Regions from separate parts of the Microbulbifer sp. SE14 genome, predicted to be linked through region 1. Evidence: predicted binding sites of a transcription regulator. Region 1 holds the regulator's gene; the other holds the start of a gene.
The links. The regulator sigma-54, encoded in region 1, starts transcription at its own class of promoters, with help from an activator protein. The targets are predictions, from matches to a motif close to TGGCACANNNNTTGCNNT.

Region 1 (8,641 bases):
CGGGAGAGGCCAGCCACGGCGACCTGGGCATGATCACCCGCGACGACCTGGTGATCGCCATCTCCAACTCCGGTTCCTCCGCCGAGGTACTGACCCTGCTGCCACTGCTGAAGCGCCTCGGCATCCCGATGATCAGCATGACCGGCAAGGCGGACTCCTCCCTGGCCCAGGCGGCGGACGTCAACCTGGACATCGCCGTGGAAACCGAGGCCTGCCCCCTGGGCCTGGCCCCCACCTCCTCCACCACCGTGACCCTGGTGATGGGCGACGCCCTGGCGGTGGCGCTGCTGGAAGCGCGCGGCTTCACCGCCGAGGACTTCGCCTTCTCCCACCCCGGCGGCGCCCTCGGCCGGCGGCTGCTGCTCAAGGTGGAAGACGTGATGCACGCCGGCGACGAACTGCCGCAGGTCTTCCCGGAGACACTGCTGTCCAAGGCCCTGCTGGAAATGACCAGCAAGGGCTTCGGCATGACCACCGTGGTCGATCACAAGGGCACGCTGCTCGGCGTATTCACCGACGGCGACCTGCGCCGGGTGATCGACCACAAGGTGGAACTGGACAAGGCCACCATGGACGAAGTCATGAGCCGCAGGCCCAAGACCGTCTCCTCGGAAACCCTGGCCGCAGAGGCGCTGCGCATCATGGAAGACTACAAGATCACCGCCCTGGTGGTGGAGGACGAGGCGCACCACCCGGTCGGCGTCCTGCATATGCACGATATACTGCGTGCCGGGGTGATTTGATTCGGGACTCGGGACTCGGGACTCGGGACTCGGGACTCGGGACTCGGGACTCGAAAAGAATACCGAAACTTGATGCGAAGGCGCTGATGCCGGTGGCCGTCCGGGAAATGTTTGCCGATGAGGCTTTTTCCCGGACGGCCACCGGCAGCAGCGCCGCCCCAGAATCCATAAAGGACAATCCGTGACCACAGAAGAAAAACTCAACGAAGCCCTGAAAAAAGTCCGCTGGCTGGCACTGGACGTGGACGGCGTGCTGACCGACGGCCGGCTCAGCTTCGACAACAACGGCAACGAGCTCAAGAGCTTCAACACCCTGGACGGCCACGGCATCAAGATGCTGCAGAAATCCGGTGTGCGCGTCGCCATCATCACCGGCCGGCGCAGCGCCGTGGTGGAGCGCCGCGCCCACGAGCTGGGGGTCAGCAAACTGACCCAGGGCCGCGAGGACAAGTTCGCCGCCCTCGAGGAACTGTTCGCCGACGAACCCTGCCGCCTCGAGGATATCGCCTATGTGGGTGACGACTACCCGGACCTGCTGGTGATGACCCGCATCGGCTGCCCCATCTCCGTCCCCAACGCCGCACCGCCGGTGCGCGAGCGCGCCCTGTGGGTCACCCAGGCCCGCGGCGGCGAGGGCGCGGTGCGCGAGGTCTGCGACCGCATCATGCAGGCCCAGGGCACCTTCGACGCCGCCCTGGCCCCCTACCTCGGAGAAGCCTGATGCGCACCTGGCTGCCCCTGGTCATCGTCGTACTGCTGATCAGCGCCGGGCTCTGGTTCGCCGAGAGCCCGCCGCAGCAACTGCTCGGCAAGAGACCCACACCGCAGCAGAAGCAGAAAGCCGCAGACCTGGTGATCCACGACGCCAAGACCCGCCACTTCAACGAGGAGGGCACCCTCGCCTACCGCGTGGACGCCGAGAAGATCACCTTCTTCCAGTTCGAGCGCCGCGACCGCGCCGACCTCACCGAACCGCGCATACTCTTCTACCAGGAGCGCGAACCCAAATGGCGCACCGAGTCCAGGAGAGGCGTCGCCCACAACAACGGGGAGCGGGTGGTACTGAGCGGCGACGTGAAGATCAACGAATTGCCTGAGCCCGGCGGCGTAAGACTGGACACCCAGGCCATCACCATCAAGCCGCGCGAGGAATACGCCGAGACGGACAAAGTTGTTACCATTACCGCCGGCCCCAACGTCACTACGGGCAAGGGCCTGCGCGCCTTCCTGAAAGAAGACCGGGTGGAAATCCTCTCCGACGTAAAGAGCAGCTATGAAACCAAATAACCCCTGCCGCCTGCGGCCCATCGCCGCCATCGCGATGCTGGTGCTGGGCGCCCAGGCCCTGGCACTGCCGCAGGACCGCGAACAGCCGATCAAGGTACAGGCCAAGAAACTGGAGGCCAACCGCGGCAAGAACCTGTCTGTCTACAGCGGCAATGTGGTCATCACCCAGGGCTCCCTGCAGATCCGCGCCGACCGCGTCGAGGTGCACGGCAACGCCGCCGGCGAAATCAGCCACGTGATCGCCACCGGCAAGCCGGCGCACTTCCAGCAGCAGGTGCAGCAGAGCCAGAACCCGGTCAAGGCCCGGGCGCAGCGTATCGAATTCACCGTCAGCTCCGACGAACTGCACCTGACCGGCGACGCCCACGTGGACCGGGACGGCAACACCCTGACCGCCGAGAAGATCGACTACGACCTGAAAAGCGAGCAGCTACAGGCCCAGGGCCAGTCCGGCGACGGCCGCGTGGAGATGATCTGGAAGCCGGAGAAAAAACAGGAAAATGGCCAGCAGGCCGAAGAGACACAGCAGAACCAGTAGCTCGACTCACTTATCGGGACTCGGGACTCGGGACTCGGGACTCGGGAAAGAATAACTCCGCCCAAGGCCTTGATTTATCGCCATTCGAGTCGGGACTCGAAGCAAATTCGGAACACACTATGCCAACGCTGAAAGCGTTACACCTCGCCAAACAGTACAAGAAGAGAAAAGTGGTCCAGGACGTCTCCGTCAGCGTGACCAGCGGCCAGGTGGTCGGCCTGCTCGGCCCCAACGGCGCCGGCAAGACTACCTGTTTCTACATGATCGCCGGCCTGGTCCAGGCGGATGCCGGCCAGGTGCTGATCGACGACGAGGACATTACCCACCTGTCCATGCACGGGCGCGCGCGCAAGGGCATCGGCTACCTGCCCCAGGAGGCCTCGGTGTTCCGCCGCCTGTCTGTGCGCGACAACATCCTCGCCATCCTCGAAACCCGCAGGGAACTGTCCCGCGCCGAACGGCTGCAGCAGGTGCAGGAACTGCTGAAGGAATTCAACATCACCCATATCGAGAACAGCCTCGGCATGGCCCTGTCCGGCGGCGAGCGGCGCCGTGTGGAGATAGCCCGCGCCCTGGCCACGGACCCGGACTTCGTCCTGCTGGACGAACCCTTCGCCGGCGTGGATCCGATCTCGGTCAACGACATCAAGCAGATCATCCGCCACCTGCGCGATCGCGGCATCGGCGTGCTGATCACCGACCACAATGTGCGCGAGACCCTGGATATCTGCGAAACCGCCTATATCGTCAGCGAGGGCCATATCATCGCCGCCGGCACCCCGGCGGAAGTGCTCGCCAACCAGCAGGTGCGCGAAGTCTACTTGGGACACGAGTTCACCATTTAATGCGGAATAGCATCAACCCATAGTGCCGCAAAAACCACCTAATATCGCTAGCTCACGCCTCCCAGGCCCAAGCGCGGCCGGACCACTGTCCGCCTGAGGAGATCCAGACCGCGCATTCATCATTCCGCATTTCGCATTCCGCATTCAAAACCGGCACAGTTATTGCTTGTAATCCACCGAACAGAGGGTTAGTCTGCGGCGTCTTGGATTTTTAGATGATTCATCCGCCGCACAGGTCTGCAGTCCCTCAAATATGAAGCAGTCTCTCCAGTTAAAGCTCGGCACCCAGCTGACCATGACGCCCCAGCTGCAACAGGCTATTCGCCTGCTGCAATTGTCGACGCTGGACTTGCAACAGGAGGTACAGTCGGCGCTGGACAGCAATCCGCTGCTGGAGGTGGACGGCGAGGATCACTCTCACCCTGACAGCACCGAGGAGCAGTCGCCGGAGCGCTCCGCCTCCGATGACTCCTCGGTCAACGGCAGCGACCAGGGTACCGAAAGTGATTGGAGCCACGATATCCCCGACGAACTGCCGGTGGACACCCGCTGGGACGATATCTACAGCGGCGGTAGCTACAGTGGCGGCGACGGGGACGAACTCGCCCTGGAGCAGCGCAACTCCGCCCCGGACAGTCTGCAGGACCATCTGCTGTGGCAGCTCAACCTGACCACCCTTTCCGCGCAGGACAAGTTGATCGGTGAGAACCTGATCGACGGCATAGCCCCGAGCGGCCTCCTGGAAACGCCCCTGGGCGACATAGCCGCGACGCTGGAAGCGGAGGAGGACGAAGTCCTCGCGGTACTCAAGACCATCCAGCAGTTCGAGCCCGCCGGCTGCGGCGCCCGCGACCTGCGCGAATGCCTGCTGCTGCAGCTGCGCCAGCTGCCGGTCGGCACCCCCTGGCTGGAGCAGGCGCTGTTGGTAGTGGACCGCCACCTGGACCTGCTCGGCAAGCGCGACTTCCGCAGCCTCAGCCGCAGAACCCGCCTCAACGAGGCGCAGCTGGGCGAGGTGGTGCGCCTGATCCAGACCCTGACCCCTTACCCCGGCGAGGCCTTCGGCGGCGAGGAGCCGCAGTATGTGGTGCCAGACATCATCGTCAGCCGCCGGGAGCAGCGCTGGCTGGTGGAACTGAACCCGGAAACCACTCCCCGGCTGCGCATCAATGGCGACTACGCAGCCCTGATCCGGCGCGCCGACAACTCCAGCGATAACAATTTCCTGCGCGATCACCTGCAGGAGGCACGCTGGTTCCTGAAAAGCCTGCAGAGCCGCAACGAAACCCTGCTCAAGGTGGCCTCCAGCATCGTCGAGAAGCAGCAGGGCTTCTTCGAGCTGGGCCCCGAGGCGATGAAGCCCATGGTGCTGGCGGATATCGCCGAAACCATCGGCATGCACGAATCCACCATCTCCCGCGTCACCACCCAGAAGTACATGCTCACCCCGCGCGGGGTCTTCGAACTCAAATACTTCTTCTCCAGCCACGTCAGCACCGACTCCGGCGAGGACGCCTCCTCCACCGCCATCCGCGCGATGATCCGCAAACTGATCGACGCCGAGCAACCCCGCAAGCCGCTGTCCGACAACAAGATCACTCAGGAACTGGACAAGCAGGGCATCCAGGTGGCCCGGCGCACCGTGGCCAAGTACCGGGAGTCCATGGGCATCCCCTCCTCCAGCGAGCGCAAGCGGCTGGTTTAGGTCGGGGCTCGGGAAAAGAATGCCGAAGCCCGACACGAAGACCCAGCTGCCGGGGGCCATCCGGGAAATGTTTGCCGATGAGGCTTTTTCCCGGCCGACCACTCGCTTACGGAGCAATCACCACGGATGGGAATGGCATCCCTAGCGCCAGAATTCTGACTAACCAAGAACGGCCAGTCACAAACTGCAAGGCGCCCCAAGCCACCCCGGCGGCGACCAACGTCCAAACTTTGAGTGTATCCTTCCAATCTGGCGAACTTCCTAGTAGGGTTGCGGCCCTAACGGGAGGGGCGCCGCCAAGCGATGCTCTCAATAAGGAGAAATCCATGCAGATCAACATCAGTGGTCACCACGTAGATCTCACTCCGCCCCTGCGCGATTACTGTGAAAGCAAACTGGAAAAGCTCTCCCGACACTACGACAACATTACCAATGCACACGTAATCCTGTCCGTGGACAAACTGATCCAGAAGGCCGAAGCCAGGGTGCACATGAACGGGCACGATCTCTGTGCCGGCTCTGAAGACAGAGACATGTACGCGGCCATTGACGCCCTGGCCGACAAGCTGGATCGCCAACTCAGGAAACACAAAGAGAAGTTGCAGAACCACCGCTGAACTATGACATTGGAAGCATTACTCTCTCCCCGCCTGAGCCTCTGCCATCTGGCGGGGAGCAGCAAAAAGAAGTTGCTGCTCAACATTGCCCAGGCCATTGCCGAACAGTATCCACAACACGATGCCGATACCATCTTCAACCAACTGATCGCCCGCGAGCGCCTCGGCTCCACCGGTATCGGCGACGGCGTGGCCATTCCGCACTGCCGACTGCCGGGCTGTGAGCGCCCCATCGGCGTGCTCTGCACCACCGAGCCTGCGGTTGACTTCGACGCCGTCGACCGCCAGCCGGTGGATCTGCTGTTCGCCCTGCTGGTGCCGGAGGACTCCGAACAGGAGCATCTGGACACCCTGGCGGAAATCGCCGCCCTGTTCAGCGACAGCCGGGTCAGGGAAAAGCTCCGCCAGGCCGAGAGCGGGGACGAACTCTACGCGCTGGCCATCGACAGCGCCGCCGCTGCATAATCTGCACCAGATCAGCGAGTTACACCGACTGAACCGACCCGAGGCTTCACACGGGTGACTTGCAGCTGTCAGAACATAAAGCGCTGAAGTGAAGAAAGGATCTCCCCTATGCGCCTGGTGATCATCAGTGGCCGCTCCGGCTCCGGTAAGAGTTCCGCCCTGCAGTTGCTGGAGGACGTCGGCTTCAACTGTATCGACAACCTGCCGGCCAGCCTGCTGCCGGAACTGGTCCGGCGCGTGCGCGAGCAGCCGCCGATCGGCAACTCCCAACCGCAAAGCGCCCTGGGCTCCCAACCCGCCCTGAGCAGCCCCCGCCTGGCCCTGGGTATAGACGCGCGCAACCTGTGGCAGGACGTGCAGCAGGCGCCGCGGGTGATCGAGGGGTTGCGTGAGAGCGGCGTGCAGTGCGATGTCATCTACCTGGACGCGCGCTCGCCGGTGCTGGTGCAGCGCTTTAGCGAAACCCGCCGCAAGCACCCCCTCTCCGACAACCGCACCCACCTGCTCGAGGCACTGAACCGGGAAAAGGAACTGCTGGCACCGCTGGCGGCCATAGCCGACCTGGTGATAGACACCAGCAGCCTCACCCTGCACCAGCTGCGCGACCTGGTGAAGACCCGCGTGGTGGGCGAGGAGTCACCGGGGATGGCGATACTCTTCCAGTCCTTCGGCTTCAAGCACGGCGTGCCGGTGGACGCGGACCTGGTGTTCGACCTGCGCTGCCTGCCCAACCCCTACTGGGTCGCGGAGCTGCGCCACAAGACCGGCCTGGACCCGGAGGTGGTGGAATACCTGCGCACCCACCCGGAGACCGACGACATGGAGCGGGATATCATCCGTTTCCTCGAGCGCTGGCTGCCCTCCTACCAGCAGAGCAACCGCAGCTATACCTGCGTGTCCGTCGGCTGCACCGGCGGCCGCCACCGCTCCGTGTATATGGTGGAACAGCTGGCCAGGACCTTCGCCGGCCAGTTCGACAATGTGCAGATCCGCCACCGCGAACAACAGAAATAACCCCCTGAGCCAGCCGGAAAACCGACCCGCCCATGCAGAAGAGCCGCCTCCAGATAGTCAACAAACTCGGCCTCCACGCCCGCGCCGCGAGCAAACTGGCGCAGACCTGCGCGCGTTTCTCCGCGGACGTGAAAGTGCATTGCGACGGCAAGTGCGTGGACGGCAAGAGTGTGATGGCATTGATGCTGCTCGCCGCCGGCAAGGGTACCGAACTGGAAGTGGAGGTGAGTGGCCGCGACGAGGAAGCCGCGCTGGACGCCATCAGCGAGCTGGTGGCGGATCGCTTCGGCGAGGCGGAGTGAGGGTTAATGCGGAATGCGGACGCAGCTACCTTCGAGCACAATCGATTTCGATTCACCCCGGTAGTATGATCGCGGGCAACGATCGTCCCGCCAACTGACAAGCCGGATCCCGTATTCATCATTCCGCATTCATCATTCCGCATTAAGAGACCCCTCAGTGCCCAGCCAACCCCCAGCCGAAATCAAGTTCCGCGCGCAGAGCCAGCTGGGTGAGTTGTTTGCCGCACTCGACGGCGGTACCGGGCGCGAGGTGCGGCGCATGCTGAGCACCCTGACACCGCAGAGCATCGCCCAACTGCTGGAGAGCTCGCCACCGCACATCCGCCAGGTGCTATGGAAACTGATCGACAAGGAAGTCGAGGGCGAGGTACTGCAGGAACTCACCGACGACGTGCGCAGCCAGATACTCGCCACCATGGACACAGAGGAAATGGTGGCGGTGATGGAGGGGCTCGACGCCGACGACGTCGCCGACATACTCCAGGACCTGCCCGAGCGGGTGATGGGCGAGGTCCTCTCCGCGATGAGCGAGACGGACCGGCAGCGGGTGGAGGGCGTCCTCGCCTACGACGAGGAGACCGCCGGTGGGCTGATGGACACGGACACCATCTCCGTGCGCCCCAACCTGACCCTCGACGTGGTGCTGCGCTACCTGCGCCGTCACGAACAGCTGCCGGAATCCACCGACAGCCTCTTCGTGGTCAATCGCAAGGGCCAGTACATAGGACTGCTGCCGCTGTCCAAACTGCTGACCACGGATCCCTCGGTCACGGTGCGCGAAGTGGTGAACACCGACGTGGAACCGATTCCGGCGGATATGCCCGACACCGAGGTGGCGCGGCTGTTCGAGAAATACGACTGGATCACCGCGCCGGTGGTGGACGAGAACAACCGCCTGGTGGGCCGCATCACCATCGACGACGTGGTGGACGTGATCCGCGAGGACGCCGACCACTCGCTGATGAGCCTGGCCGGCCTGGACGAGGAAGAGGACACCTTCGCGCCAGTAAGACGCACCGCCCGCCGCCGCGCCCTGTGGCTGGGTATCAACCTGCTCACCGCGCTGCTGGCCTCCTGGGTGATCAGCCTCTTTCAGGGCACTCTGGACAAGGTGGTGGCACTGGC
Region 2 (8,641 bases), on a different contig from region 1:
ACCTTGTCGAAATCGATGGATTCGCCGGTGGCGACTTCCAGCTTCTCCAGGCGAAGTACTTCGCCCTCTTCTACGCGGTGCTGCTTGCCACCGCTTTCAATAACAGCGTACATATTTCTATGCTCCGATATGGACGACACGAAGCAGCGGATGGGACTCTGCAGTCACTGCCCCGCATTTTGGGAGCTTGCGCCGTGTGTTTAAAACTACATGCCGCCGCCGGCAGTCGAGGGCCGGTCAATGCGGGGCGCAGATTCTAATCAATTCGCCGGATTGATACAATAGCGCCCCTTCGCGATCCGGACGCCTCCGGAACAGCCCTCAGAAGCAGTATAAGGAATCTGTACATGTTGCCTTTCCACCGGGTCGCCGCCGACGATTTCGCCGCGGTCAACCAGCGCATTCTCGACCAACTGCACTCGGACGTGCCCCTGGTGGAAAACATCGGCCACTACCTGGTGGAGGCCGGCGGCAAGCGCCTGCGGCCGCTGCTGGTACTGCTGTGCGCCCGCGCGGCCGGCTATAGAGGCAGCGACCATATCGACCTGGCGACCATCATCGAGTTCATCCACACCGCCACCCTGCTGCACGACGACGTGGTGGACACCTCGGACAGGCGCCGCGGCCGCCTGACCGCCAACGCCAAGTGGGGCAACGCCCCCGCGGTACTGGTGGGCGACTTCCTCTACTCCCGAGCCTTCCAGATGATGGTGGCGCTGCAGAATATGGACATCATGGCCATCCTCTCCGACACCACCAACACCATCGCCGAGGGCGAGGTGCAGCAGCTGGTGAACGCCGGCGACCCCGAGGTGGGCGAGGACAACTATCTCACCGTGATCCACAAGAAGACCGGCGCCCTGTTCGAGGCCGCCTGCGAGACGGCGGCGGTGCTGGCCGGCTGCTCGGGCGGGCAGCGCGAATCCCTGAAACTCTACGGCCGCAGCCTCGGCCTGGCCTTCCAACTGGTGGACGACGCCCTCGACTACCGCGGCAACCCGGAAGAGCTTGGCAAGAATGTCGGCGACGACCTGGCCGAGGGCAAGCCGACGCTGCCGCTGATCTACACCATGGCCAACGGCACAGCCGCGCAGGCGGCGCTGGTGCGCGAGGCGATCGAGCGGCGCAGCGCGGACAAGCTGAGCCAGATAGTCGAGGCTATCGAAGCCTGCGGGGCGCTGGAGTACACCATGGAGCGGGCGCGGGCGGCTGTGGACGAGGCCAAGGATCAGTTGGCGTTCCTGCCGGAGGGGGAGCAGAAGACGGCGCTGCAGCAGCTGGCGACTTTTGCCGTGGAAAGAACGGTCTAGAAAGGTACTGCGGAAATTGATCCGAAGGGCGAACCTTGTGTTCGCCCTATGAGCGGCGGGCTATAAGACAAGGTCGATGCAAAGGCCCTGATGCCGGTGGCTGTTTGCGGGACTGTCAGCGAGAGGGGCCGAAGGCGCCGTGAATGCCTGGAGCGGCCGGGCCACCTCGCTGCCAAGCCTACAGGGATGGCCGGTTTTTTGCTCCTGCAAAACCAGCATTTCCGCCATCCATGGCGGTCATATTCACGACGTGTCCCGCAAACAGCCACCGGTAGCAGGGCCGCCACTGAGCCTGCTACAGAGCGGCCCCCACCACCGATGGGCGAACACAAGGTTCGCCCCTACAGCCGAACCTCGAGGCCAGAATCAGCCGCGAATCAGCTGCAGCAGCTCCTCGGTCTTCTCCTTCATCAACGCCTCATCCCCGCGGGACTCGACGTTCAGGCGCACCACCGGCTCGGTGTTGGACATGCGCAGGTTGAAGCGCCAGTCCGCGAAGGCGACGCTGAGGCCGTCCACGTGTTCGACGCTCTCGGCGCCGGGGCCGTACTTTTCCTCCGCCGCCTTCAGCAGCGCCGCTGGATCCGCCACCTTGGAGTTGATCTCGCCGGAACAGGGGAAGGCGGCCATGCGCTCGCCCACCAGCTGTGACAGCGGCTTGCCACTGCGGCTGACCAGTTCGGCCACCAGTAGCCAGGGAATCATGCCGCTGTCGCAGTAGGCAAAGTCGCGGAAGTAGTGGTGCGCGCTCATTTCGCCGCCGTAAATGGCATCCTCTGCGCGCATGCGCTCCTTGATGAAGGCGTGGCCGGTCTTGCTCTGTATGGGCTCGCCACCGGCGGCCCTGACTATGTCCTGGGTGTTCCACACCAGGCGCGGGTCGTGCACTATTTTTGCCTTTTCGCTGTGGGCACCCTTGGCGCTGTCACCTTTGGCCAGGAAGGCCTCGGCCAGCAGGCCGACCACGTAGTAGCCCTCGATGAAATTGCCGTTTTCGTCGAAGAAAAAGCAGCGATCGAAGTCGCCGTCCCAGGCGATGCCGAAGTCGGCGCCGCTTTCTTTAACGGCACACGCAGTGGATTCGCGGTTTTCCGGCAGTATCGGGTTGGGGATACCGTTGGGGAAGCTGCCGTCCGGCTGGTGGTGCACGCGCACGAATTCGAACGGCAGGTGCGGCGCCAGGGCGTCCACGATGCTGCCGGCGCCGCCGTTGCCGGCGTTGACCACCAGTTTCAGCGGTTTCAGCCCGGAGACGTCCACATAGCCGAGCAGGTGCTGCACGAAATCGGCGCGGTGTTCGTAGCGGCTCAGTTCGCCGCGCCTCTCCGCGGGGGCGAAGTCGTTCTCCTCCGCCAGGCGCTTGATATCCAGCAGGCCGGTATCGCCGCTGATCGGGCGGCTGCCGGCGCGCACGAACTTCATGCCGTTGTAGTCCATCGGGTTGTGGCTGGCGGTCACACAGATGCCGCCGTCAAAGTCGCCGTGAAAGGTGGCGAAGTAGACCTCCTCGGTGCCGCACTGGCCGATATGGAAGACGTCGGCACCGGCATCGCGCAGGCCGTCGGCCAGGGCATCGGTCAGTTCGCCGCTGGTCAGGCGGATGTCGTGGCCGACGACGACGCGCTTGGCACCCAGGAACTGGGCGAAGGCGCGGCCGACGCGGTAGGCGATATCGGTGTTCAGCTCATCGGGCACGCGGCCGCGCAGGTCGTAGGCCTTGAAACAGGTCAGCTCGGTCATTTACTTTTTCTCCGCCGCTTCGAGACGAGTCTGCTCCGGCAGGTAGACATTCTCGTAGACGTAGTTGGTGGCCTCGATAAAGCCGTCCACGGAACCGCAGTCGAAGCGGCGGCCCTTGAAGGCATAGGCCAGCACACAGCCGCGCTGGGCCTGGGCCAGCAGGGCGTCGGTGATCTGCACCTCGCCGTTCTTGCCCGGCGGCGTTTCGCGGATCAGGTCGAAGATATCCGGGGTGAGGATATAGCGGCCGATAATGGCCATATTGCTGGGCGCATCCTCGGCGGCTGGCTTCTCCACCATATCGGTGACCTGGTAGAGGCCGGGCTTGATCTCGTTGCCGGCGATGACGCCGAACTTGTGGATATGCTCTTTGGGCACCTCCTCCACCGCGACGATGCTGCAGCGGAACTGCTTGTACAGCTGCACCATCTGCCCCAGCACACCCATGTCCTCGTTCAGGCACAGGTCGTCCGCCAGTACCACCGCGAAGGGCTCGTCACCGACAAGGCGCCGCCCCTGCAGTATCGCATCGCCGAGGCCGCGCATCTCGCCCTGGCGGGTGTAGGAGAAGCTGGCCTCGTCGATCACCTTGCGGATGCTCTGCAGGTAGCTTTCCTTGCTGGTGCCGTTGATCTGGTGCTCCAGCTCGAAATTGGTGTCGAAGTGGTCCTCGATGGCGCGCTTGCCGCGACCGGTCACGAAGCCGATCTCGGTCAGGCCCGCCTCGATGGCCTCCTCCACGCCGTACTGCACCAGCGGCTTGTTCACCAGCGGCAGCATCTCCTTGGGCATGGCCTTGGTGGCCGGCAGGAACCGGGTGCCGTAGCCGGCAACCGGGAATAGGCATTTCTTGAGCATTCTTATCCCCAACGTATCCTTTTTAAACAGCGTCACTCCCCCCCGGCGGCGCCAGACCGCGCAACTTATCACAATTCTGTTACACGAATCACTCACCCGGGATGATAGGAACCGCTGTCACCCGATGACCACAAATCCTGGGCAGATGTTGCAGATTTGTGGCAGCAATTTCCGTGCCGGTCACAAATAGGACTATGACTGACTGGACAAGCTATCCTCAGACCTTAGAATGCCCGCTCTTGCAAAAGCGCCCACAGTTTATGGCGCAAACACCCAACAACGGGGACAAAATGAGTAATTTCGTTCAAAAAAGCAGCTACAGCAAAGAAGAGCTGCTGGCCTGTTCACGCGGTGAGATGTTCGGCCCCGGCAACGCCCAGTTGCCCGCACCCAATATGCTGATGCTCGACCGCATCACCCATGTCTCCAAGGACGGCGGCGCCTACGGCAAGGGCGAACTGATCGCCGAACTGGATATACACCCGGACCTGTGGTTCTTCGAATGTCACTTCCCCGGCGACCCGGTCATGCCCGGCTGCCTGGGCCTGGACGCCATGTGGCAGCTGCTGGGCTATTTCCTGGCCTGGAAAGGCAACCCCGGCCGCGGCCGCGCCCTGGGCTGCGGCGAGGTGAAGTTCACCGGCCAGATACTACCGACCGCCAAGAAGGTCACCTACCATATCCAGATGAGCCGCCTGGTGGAACGCAAACTGGTCATGGGCATCGGCGACGGCAGTGTATCCGTGGACGGCCGCGAGATCTACACGGCGAAAGACCTGCGCGTGGGCCTGTTTACCCGCACAGACAACTTCTGAGTCGCCCCGGCACGCACGACCCGAAAAATCGTCCGCGCCGAACCGGGCCCCGAGAAAAATAACTGAGTACACTGTCGAAAAGCTTTACTGGAGATCACTATGCGCCGGGTTGCTATTACCGGAATGGGTATCACTTCCTGCATCGGCACCAACACCGAAGAGGTGACCGCCTCCCTGAAGGCGGGCCGCAGCGGTATCCGCTTTATGGAGGAGTACCGCGAACTGGGCCTGCGCAGCCAGGTGGCCTGCCCGGCGGACATCGACTTCAAGGAGCATATCGACCGCAAGGTGCTGCGCTTCATGGGCGACTCCGCGGCCTATGCGTATATCGCCATGCAGGAAGCCATAAACATGTCCGGCCTGGAGGAGAGCGATATCTCCAACCCCCGCACCGGCATAGTGATGGGCTCCGGCGGCACCTCCACCCGCGAGATCATCGAGGCCGCCCAGACCCTGAAGGAAAAGGGCGTGCGCCGGGTCGGCGCCTACCGGGTACCGCAGGTGATGGGCAGCACCGTGTCCGCCTGCCTGGCCACGCCCTTCAAGATCAAGGGCGTGAACTACAGCATCTCCTCCGCTTGCGCCACCAGCGCGCACTGTATCGGCAACGGCGCCGAGCAGATCCAGATGGGCAAGCAGGATATCGTCTTCGCCGGCGGCGGCGAGGAACTGGCCTGGAGCCTGACGCATCTGTTTGACGCCATGGGCGCCCTGTCCACCAAGTACAACGACGAGCCCACCCGGGCCTCGCGCCCCTACGACGCGGACCGCGACGGCTTCGTGATCGCCGGCGGGGGTGGCTGCCTGGTACTGGAGGAGATGGAACACGCCAAGGCCCGCGGCGCCAAGATCTACGCGGAACTGGTGGGCTACGGCGCCACCTCCGACGGCTACGACATGGTGGCTCCCAGCGGCGAGGGCGCGGTGCGCTGCATGCAGCAGGCCCTGGCGGGCATGGACGGCAAGGGACTTGAGGGCTCCGTGGACTATATCAACACCCACGGCACCTCCACCCCGGTGGGCGACGTGGCGGAACTGAAAGCCATGCGCGAGGTGTTCGGCGACAAGGTGCCGGCCTTCGCCTCCACCAAGTCCCTGACCGGCCACTCCCTCGGCGCCGCGGGCGTGCAGGAAGCCATCTACTGCCTGCTGATGATGCAGAACGACTTTATCGCTGCCTCGGCCAATGTGGAGAACAAGGACGAAGCCGCCGAGGGCATGGACCTGGTGACCCAGCTGCGCGAACAGGAGATCAAGCGCGCCATGTCCAACAGCTTCGGGTTCGGCGGCACCAACGCCTGCCTGATCTTCGACAAGGTCGAGTAAGAATAAGAATGCGGAATGCGGAATGCGGAATGCGGAATGCGGAACAGGATGTTTCGCCCGCATTAGCCTTCAAGCCGACTAGCCGAAGCGATTAGACGCGGCCCGCCAGCCATCGGCAGGCACGGCATCAAACCGCGTATTCCGCATTCATTCCGCATTCCGCATTTTTTCCAACCACACCTCCACCTGCCGGGTCAGCCCCTGGCGCCAGCTGCGCTGCTGTATGCCGAACACATCGCGCAACTTGCCGCAGGCCAGCACCACGCTGTGGCTCTCGTTGTCTGGCAGCGGGTCCAGCTGCACGGGAAATTCCTCATCGTAGAAAGACTGGGCCCGCTCCACCACTTCGCGGGCAAACTCCATCGCGGTGCAGCTGTCGGCGGCGCCGTAGTGGTAGACACCGGACGAGGGGGCGCCGCTGGCCAGCTGCTGGGCCACCGCCACCACCACCCGGGTCATATCCGTCACGGTCACCGGGCTGCCGCGGCTCTGGTCGTCCAGGGCTATCGGCTGGCGCGCCACCAGGCCGCGCAGTATGCGCCCGAGCAGGGCATCCCCGTTGCGGTCCACCATCCAGCCGAAGCGCAGGATGGTCAGATTGTCGAGCCCCGCCAGCGCCTCTTCGCAGGCCAGCCACTGCTGCCCGGCCTCCGAGGAGGGCGTCGGTGGCTCGTCCTCGTCGTAGCGCTTGCGTGCCCCGCCCCGAAATACCCGGTAGGAGGAGAGGTGCAGCAGGTAGCTGCAATTCCCTTTATGCGCGAGGGCCTCACACACTTGCACTGCCGCGGGCATTCCCCGGCGGCCGGCACAGGCGGAGGCATTGATTACGATTGAACGGGGACGCAGCCGCTGCAGCTCGTCGGCAGCCAGCAGCTGTACGCGGAAGCCGGCGCGCTGCAGGCGTTTCTGCAGCGCGCCGTCTATGGCGTTGCCGGCACCGATGACCGCGACCGAATCCGGCTGGTAGCCGGTGTTGTGCTCTGGCACGGGTCGGGCGAAGCCTTAGAAGGGGATGTCGTCGTCGAAGCTGTTATCGAAACCGCCGGCGGGGGCCTGGTTCGACGGCTGGCTGGACTGATTGGTGGACGGTGCCATCGGCGAGGGTGCGCTGCGCCCCTGGGCGAAGGAATCCGGCTGGCCACCCTGATTCTGCTGATAGCCGCCCTGATTCTGCTGGAAACCGCCGCCCTGGCCGCCCACACCCTGACCAAAGCCGCCCTGGTCGCCGCGGCTGTCGAGCATCTGCATCTCGTTGGCAACAATCTCGGTGGTGTAGCGGTCCTGGCCGGTATTCTGGTCCTGCCACTTTCGGGTACGCAGGGAGCCCTCGATATAGACCTTGGAACCCTTGCGCAGGTACTCGCCGGCGATCTCCGCCAGGCGATTGAAGAAGACCACCCGGTGCCACTCGGTGCGCTCCTGCGGCTGGCCGGTCTGCTTGTCCTTCCAGGTTTCGGAAGTCGCCAGGTTCACGTTGGTCACGGCGCCGCCGCTGGGCATATAGCGGGTTTCCGGGTCTGCGCCCAGATTGCCGATAAGAATGACTTTGTTGATACCCCTGCTGGCCATGGGCCTCTCCTCTCGTAAGTTCGAAATAGGTGCGGAATTAGGTGCGGATCCGATTCGAAACGGATTCCGGGAAATTGGATGTGCAAATTATGGATATTTATCCAGCGGCATACAACCGGTTAGTAAGCGCTAGCCGTCTGCCCGCGCCCGCGCAGCAGCAACCACAGCAACCCCCACAGCAGCAGCACTGCAAAGCCCAGCGCCGCCACCGCCGCGGCCCCGCCGAGGCCGTAAAAATAGCCCCCCAGGGTACCGCCGGCGAAGGCGCCGAGGAACTGCAGCGTCGCGTAGAGGCCGGTCGCCGCGCCGCGGGCCTCCGCCGGCGCAGTGCGGGTCAGCTGCGCCGGCAGCAGCGCCTCCAGCAGATTGAAGGCGACAAAGAAGACCGCCAGCAAGGCTACCAAGGTAAAACTGTTGCCGGCCGGCAGCAGGGCGACACTGCCCGCCGCCAGGCCGCCCAGGGCCAGGCCCATCGCCAGCAGCACCCGGCCGCTGCGCTCGGCGATGCGCATCAGCGGCAGCATCACCACGAAGGCAGCGAGCATCAGCGGGCCGTAGAGTTTCCAATGCTCATCGGCAGGCAGGCCAAGCCTGTCCACCAATGCCAGCGGCAGCGGCACGAACAGTGCCGTCAACAGCAGATGGGAGAAAAAGACGCCACTGACCAGTTGCCAGGTTTCCGGGCTGTGCAGCAGGCTGCGGAAGCTGCCGCGATAGACTGCGGAACTGCGCATTCTTTCCGGGTTAGGCACCAGGCGCCAGACCAGCAGCATGCCCGTCAGGGCCAGCACCATGGTCAGCCAGAATATCGCCGCCAGGCCGCCGAAGCCGGCCAGTGCAGGCCCCAGTATCACCGCCAGCATAAACGCCAGGCCTATGGCGGCACCGATCACCGCCATGGCGATACCGCGGTTCTCGGCGCGGGTCAGGTCCGCCACCAGCGCCATGGTGGCCGCGGCGATGGCGCCGCAGCCCTGCAGTACGCGACCAATGATCAGCCCGTAGACCGAATCCGTCAGCGCC

Region 2: the regulator sigma-54 is predicted to act here: its motif matches at 4,070-4,087, upstream of galU (UTP--glucose-1-phosphate uridylyltransferase GalU).

What each region holds. Positions count from the first base shown of each region.
Region 1 is NZ_JCBAJA010000022.1:3,741-12,381, forward strand. It holds gene AC6R19_RS15235 (KpsF/GutQ family sugar-phosphate isomerase) at 1-743, shown strand, start outside; gene AC6R19_RS15240 (KdsC family phosphatase) at 925-1,464, shown strand; gene lptC (LPS export ABC transporter periplasmic protein LptC) at 1,464-2,030, shown strand; gene lptA (lipopolysaccharide transport periplasmic protein LptA) at 2,017-2,568, shown strand; gene lptB (LPS export ABC transporter ATP-binding protein) at 2,688-3,413, shown strand; gene AC6R19_RS15260 (RNA polymerase factor sigma-54) at 3,667-5,118, shown strand; gene hpf (ribosome hibernation-promoting factor, HPF/YfiA family) at 5,445-5,735, shown strand; gene ptsN (PTS IIA-like nitrogen regulatory protein PtsN) at 5,739-6,200, shown strand; gene rapZ (RNase adapter RapZ) at 6,309-7,214, shown strand; gene AC6R19_RS15280 (HPr family phosphocarrier protein) at 7,247-7,516, shown strand; gene mgtE (magnesium transporter) at 7,674-8,641, shown strand, end outside.
Region 2 is NZ_JCBAJA010000026.1:39,705-48,345, forward strand. It holds gene rplU (50S ribosomal protein L21) at 1-113, opposite strand, end outside; gene AC6R19_RS17015 (polyprenyl synthetase family protein) at 348-1,310, shown strand; gene AC6R19_RS17020 (phosphohexomutase domain-containing protein) at 1,677-3,050, opposite strand; gene galU (UTP--glucose-1-phosphate uridylyltransferase GalU) at 3,051-3,908, opposite strand; gene fabA (3-hydroxyacyl-[acyl-carrier-protein] dehydratase FabA) at 4,199-4,723, shown strand; gene fabB (beta-ketoacyl-ACP synthase I) at 4,823-6,049, shown strand; gene AC6R19_RS17040 (sugar nucleotide-binding protein) at 6,197-7,036, opposite strand; gene ssb (single-stranded DNA-binding protein) at 7,052-7,618, opposite strand; gene AC6R19_RS17050 (MFS transporter) at 7,738-8,641, opposite strand, start outside.